DNA from 2 places in the Bacillus songklensis genome. Region 2 is predicted to be linked to the other one. Evidence: riboswitches for the same ligand, from Rfam matches in the RefSeq annotation. Region 2 holds a riboswitch; the other holds the start of a gene.
What was found. A riboswitch is a leader RNA that binds a small molecule or an ion and turns the genes downstream of it on or off. The one in region 2 is predicted to bind cyclic di-AMP.
Positions count from the first base shown of each region.

Region 1: it holds a riboswitch for cyclic di-AMP, as region 2 does, so the genes downstream of both, ACFOU2_RS16175 (CBS domain-containing protein) here and ACFOU2_RS24335 (APC family permease) in region 2, are expected to answer to the same signal.

Region 1 covers NZ_JBHRZT010000067.1:196,248-199,385, forward strand. Annotated here, with positions in the region: gene ACFOU2_RS16165 (metal ABC transporter permease) at 1-437, shown strand, start outside; gene ACFOU2_RS16170 (hypothetical protein) at 585-785, shown strand; cyclic di-AMP (ydaO/yuaA leader) riboswitch at 999-1,147, shown strand; gene ACFOU2_RS16175 (CBS domain-containing protein) at 1,564-1,983, shown strand; gene ACFOU2_RS16180 (group I truncated hemoglobin) at 2,188-2,541, opposite strand; gene ACFOU2_RS16185 (class I adenylate-forming enzyme family protein) at 2,804-3,138, shown strand, end outside.
Region 2 covers NZ_JBHRZT010000073.1:241,067-244,204, reverse strand. Annotated here, with positions in the region: gene ACFOU2_RS24350 (hypothetical protein) at 1-125, opposite strand, end outside; partial or broken gene ACFOU2_RS24345 (SDR family oxidoreductase) at 228-350, shown strand; gene ACFOU2_RS24340 (HU family DNA-binding protein) at 512-784, shown strand; cyclic di-AMP (ydaO/yuaA leader) riboswitch at 1,023-1,163, shown strand; gene ACFOU2_RS24335 (APC family permease) at 1,427-3,138, shown strand, end outside.

The DNA of each region.
Region 1 (3,138 bases), on a different contig from region 2:
CCTTTCTCTTAAACTTAATCGTAATCAGTCTATTCTATAAACAGTTTAAAATTTGCTCGTTTGACCCGGCCATGGCGGCAGCTGTCGGCATACCGGTCATGTTATTCCACTATCTCCTAATGGCACTCGTTTCTTTTACGACGGTTGCTTCTTTTGAAAGTGTGGGCGCCATTTTAGTGGTGGGCATGTTAATTGTTCCTGCAGCAACGGCTTACTTGTTGACCGAAAAATTAAGTGTGATGATTGGTATCAGCATGTTCATCGGGATCATCAGTTCTGCGATCGGGTATTATATGGCGTACGTATACGATGCTTCCATTGCAGGGTGCATGATTACGGTTGCCGGGATATTGTTCTTAATTGCCTTATTCTTCTCACCGACACACGGAATTGTCATGAAGAAATGGAAGCGCAAAAAAATATATAAATGCACATAAATCATTTGACATGGATAAAGAGCATCCATGTCAAATGATCACCATTGTAAGTTTATTCAAGGAGAAAGAACAGAAAGGCGCGAATAGAGGAAGGCCGATGACAGAAGGGAAAAATAAAAAAAGGGTGAAAGAGCAGGAGAGAAGTCTATGACTGCGCGTTTAGCATTTCGGTTGTCAGATGGAAAGTGGCTGCACATCAGGAGAATTACGCATGATACAGTGGAACTGAAAATTTGCTCCGACATCGTATGTGAGCCCGCTGAGTTCCAGTGTCGTATCCACGAAGGCGAATTTGTCCGAATTATATTGGATGCCATCCAGAAGACGTTCAAAAATGAAACATCGTGAAAATATGAAAAAGTCTTCATCCCCGCAAAGCGAGTCGGATGAGGGTTTTTTCTGTGTTTAAAAAGTTAAAATTGCACTATATCGACAAGGGAGTCATGAACATCGTTTTCTGGACTTTATTAATATCGTTCTTACTAGTTATTTCATCCATGATTAAAAATAGCTGTTGACAGTAAATTTTAACGGGGGTAAGATTACTCACATAAAATGTTTTATCATAAATCGCTTAATTCTAATTTAGAAGCGGGGGAACCAACTTTGTGTTGAATCTTAGCACTTGGGGTGAGTCCTTCAGTGAAGGTAGGGTTACTTCCACGACCCAAATCCGACAGCTAACCTCGTAAGCGTTTGGGAGGAAAAAATTCGTGTGAATGCACGGCTTATTTGTGCTGTGAAAAACCGCGAAAAGAGGCCCTCTCTTTTCGCGGTTTTTATTATGAAGAAAAGGCATTTGAAGAGAAAAAGAATAGAGGACTCTATGCCGGAGAGCAAAGCTATATATTTGCGTCAATGCGAACAACTTATTTTTTAGGGAGGACATAAACATGAAGGATGCCATCATGATTGGAATAGTAGTACTGATGGGGGGAGGCATGGTCGGCGTTTCCATTTGGTTAGTGTCCGTTCTCAATAATGGAAGAGGGAAAAAGTGAACATTTTTTGTAAACGGTGGCTCTGATTATGAATAGATGTGTGTAGAGGTAAATATAGGGAAGATGATAAATATCGATTTTAGGCTGGAGCCGATTCAAGAAGAAAAAAGGAGTTAAGAATGAGTATGAACATTGCATTTTTTCTTATTCCAAAGCATGAAGTAGCTGTTATTGACATGGAATCTACCGTACGCCAAGCATTGGAAAAAATGGAATATCACAAATATACGGCAGTACCCCTTATTGATGATGAAGGAAAATATGTGGGAACGCTGACTGAAGGAGATCTCCTTTGGTTTTTAAAGGAAAGGGGGACATTCAATCTTCAAGAGCTGGAAGAATTGCCGCTTCGATTAGTACCAAGGCGCCACGATAATAAAGCCATACCGATCCATGCTGAAATGGAAAGCATCATCTTGCAGACAACAGAACAAAACTTTGTACCGGTCATCGATGATCAAGGAATCTTTATTGGGATTGTCAGACGACGGGAAATTATCGAGTTTTGTGCAAAAGCATTATTTAGTGAAGAAAAAAGACGTTGAAGTCCATTTAAAAGGAATAAGAGGCTGGCCCAAAAGTATGTTCTTTGGGTCACCTTCTTATGATGATTCTGATTGCAAATGACTCGATTCGATCATGATATTTTAACACATTGGCAAAAAGAAAAGGCAAGACGGGATACACAAAGTATGAGAAATAGAATGGGACATGATTTATGGGAGCCGGCTTTCCTTTTATGTATAGGCTTATTTGTGAAGAATTGCATCCTTCATTGTTAAAAGTTTTTGTACAACTTGATCAATATCTTTTTCGGACACATTGAACTCTTTAAGGCTTGAAACAAGGTGGTTAGCAATTGCTTCAAAATGTGATTCTTGCAGGTTAAGACCTTCATGCGCTTTTTCCATACCTTTACCTGAATACTGATTTGGTCCGCCTGTCACCCAGCTAAGAAACAATGTTTGATGGCGGCGCTGCTTTTCCATATCGGTATGTTCAAAATAGTGATTGACTGTATCATCCTCCAACACTTTTTTATAGAAAACATCTACGACCTTTTGAATGCCTTCTTGACCGCCTAATCGTTCATAAAGACTCATGAAAATTCCTCCTTATATACGTATGGGACATTCCTTAATATTTGTAATGCCGGCTAAAATAATCATTTAGTTCTTTAAAAATGTTGTTTTAGTCGATTTGTTATCAAGTGAAGAAACGGCGAATAGAATTGTACAAGCGAACTCAAATTGCAAAGGGCAGTATTTGTACAGCCGCCCATTCAAAATGAAAAGCCGGCATACTCTAAGCCTGTTGAGTAAGGGTTTAGGTTACTGACCATAAAACCGCAGAAGGGGGAATAAGATGGAAACACTTGGCTCTTATATGAAAAAAGCATTTCAAACATATCCGGATAAAATCGCGGTCAAGTATCAAAATCAAACGATCACGTACGATCAATTGCGAATTCGTTCATGCCAGTTGGCAAATGGCATCAAAAGCTATCATTTGAAAAAAGGGGACCGGGTGGCGGTTCTCATGTCCAACCGTTCGGAGCATATAGAATCTGATTGTGCTGCAGCACTTGGCGGTTTCATCAAAGTGCCGCTCGATTACCGTCTTCATCCAAAGGAGCTTACATACATCATTGAAAATTCCGGAGCGAAACTATTGATTGGCGAAAAAGAATGGATTCATAA
Region 2 (3,138 bases):
GGATCACCGATTGTGATGCCTCTTGATTGAATGAAGATGTGTCGAGTTATTAAGTGGAATATATATAATGCACGCAAACTGTTAAACGGATCAGGTAAAATTCCTTTATTTAATGTTTCCGCCATTCCTAATTGGGTTTTAGAATTTGCTCCAACTGCGACTCCTCCATCATGAAGATATGGGGCGGACCAATAAAGACCAATGAGACTAGGAACTTTATATCCTCAATGAAGCGGGCTGCACAACCTTTTGAACTAGCACCTGCTTATGTATATTTGGCTTCAGACGATTCCTCATATGTATCAGGACAAATTCTGCACGTAAATGGCGGAACCATTGTAAATGGATGAATGAATCTCAGGAGAAATCGTTTATTCGTTGCAAAATTCAGTGTTATAAATCTTTGAAAATACAGGTATATAAATTTGTCAAACTGGAAAACCTTCTAGTAGATATGTTATGCTAGCATCTCTACATACTATCTAAAAATAAAAGGGTGAGGTGTTTGAATATGAATAAAACGGAATTGATCAATGCTGTGGCAACACAAACAGAATTAACAAAGAAAGATGCGGCAAAAGCTGTGGATGCATTATTTGAAACGATCTCTACTACACTTGCTAACGAAGAAAAAATCCAATTAATCGGATTTGGAACGTTTGAAGTGCGTGAGCGTGCAGCTCGAACGGGGCGTAACCCGCAAACAGGTGAAGAAATGCAGATTCCCGCTTCCAAAGTTCCTGCTTTTAAACCAGGTAAGGAACTAAAAGAAGCTGTAAAATAAGCAATTAATAAAGAAAGCGCTAAGGAAGCTTTTGTGTTCTCCCTTAGCGCTTTTTTATGAGTAAGCGATAGCCTGATGTTTAATCACTTCGTTCGCACCGTTGTACGCCATACTGATTGCGCAGGCCATTCTTCTTTTTATTGTTGGAAATGCCACCATCGGTATCTTATTCCCTCTTTACAAACAGCTTTTTCAAGAGTATATTAGCTGAGGGAACTTTAAACTTTAAACTCAATCATATCTTGTATCGCTTAATCCATAAGGAGTGGGGGACCCAATCTTGTGCATAGTCACTTGGGGTGAATCCTTCTTAAGAAGGCAGGGCTACTCTCAAGGCCCGAATCCGACAGCTAACCTCGTAAGCGTTTGGAGAGAAGGTTTGCTTTGTGTTTTCTTAAAAAGAACACTGAGTAGCATCTCAGTGTTCTTTTTTGTGTTCCTTTACGATCAGTTTTCACTTTTTAGGAGGATTTATAGTGTTAGACATACCAATAGAGGGAATTAGTAAAATCAATAAAATAGTGACTGTCTGCATTCATTAATTAAGTCCTTAATAGACATACTATGGCCATTAAGAGTCTCATTTAATCTTCTTTTTTCGGTCTTAAAATGAATGGATTTATGTATACGGAGGTAAACGGCGTGAGTTATTCAATTTTAAAAAGAATATTAATTGGAAAACCTCTCAAAACCAGTCAATTAGGAGAACAAAAATTAAATAAATTAAAAGCCCTTGCCATTTTGTCGTCAGATGCACTTTCTTCTGTAGCTTATGGAACGGAACAAATTTTAATTGTGTTAGCGACGATTAGTCTGGTTGCATTTTGGTATTCCATTCCAATCGCGATTGGTGTGTTGGTGCTTTTAACCGCCTTGATTCTTTCATACCGGCAAATCATCCATGCCTATCCCCACGGCGGTGGCGCCTACATCGTTTCGAGGAGCAATCTGGGGGAAAATCCTGGACTCATTGCAGGGGGCTCGCTATTAGTTGACTATATTTTAACCGTAGCCGTGAGCGTTTCAGCCGGAACGGATGCCATTACATCCGCCTTTCCACAATTACATGAGCATAACGTGATGATTGCTTCTTTATTAGTTGTTTTTATTACCCTTTTGAATCTCAGGGGTGTAACAGAATCCGCATCCTTCCTTGCCTATCCTGTATATTTGTTTGTACTGGCATTGGTGCTTCTCATTGGCGCAGGAATATGGCAGATTTTAAGCGGACAAGTACCGGCTGATTTACATACACCTATCGGAACAGTCGTTCCCGGCATCAGTTTATTTTTATTACTCAAGGCTTTCTCATCTGGTTGTTCGGCTCTTACTGGAGTAGAAGCCATTTCGAATGCAGTCCCTAACTTTAAAGAACCGGCTGCCAAAAATGCCGCCAATACGTTAGTCATGATGGGGATCATCCTGGCGATTCTTTTTTCCGGCATTACGTTTTTAGCTTATTGGCTGGGAATCTCACCTAAAGCCGAGGAAACAGTGGTATCACAAATCGCTGCCGAAGTATTCGGAAGAAACATCCTATATTATTTTATTCAAGGGACGACGGCTCTTATTTTAGTCCTCGCCGCCAATACGGGCTTTTCAGCTTTTCCGTTACTAGCCGTTAATTTGGCATCAGACAAATATATCCCGCGAATGTTTTTGATACGCGGAGACAGACTCGGCTATTCAAACGGGATCGTCACACTTGGAATCGCGTCGATTTTACTTATTGTTGCCTTTAAAGGAGAAACAGAGCAATTAATTCCCTTGTACGCAGTCGGCGTATTTATTCCTTTCACCCTTTCGCAAACAGGCATGATTGTCAAATGGTTAAGAGAGAAGCCTGCCGGTTGGATGTACAGGTTGACCATTAATTTGATTGGAGCGTTGATTACTTTAACCGTCCTGATTATTTTCTTCACTACAAAGTTTTCTCAAGTTTGGTCTGTCCTGATTTTCTTGCCGGTGATTGTTTATATGTTCCATCGTATTAAAAACCATTATGAAGCCGTGGGGGAGCAGCTCAGAATTAAACCAGGTGAAGAACGTTTACAAATGGAAGGAAATGTCGTGATTGTCCCTGTTGCAGGGATTACGAAAGTGGTCGAAAATTCCTTGAACTATGCCCAGTTAATCGGGGATACAGTCATTGCTGTTTATGTCGCTTTTGACCGGGAAAGCGAGAAACGGATGGAGGAAAAGTGGAAGGAATGGAAGCCCGACATTCGTCTGGTGACACTACATTCCCAATATAGAAGTTTAATGAGGCCTCTTTCCCGATTTATCGATTTAGCTGAGGAAAAGGCCGCTGAAACCAACCATACCCTGACCGTGTTAATTCCTCAATTCATCAC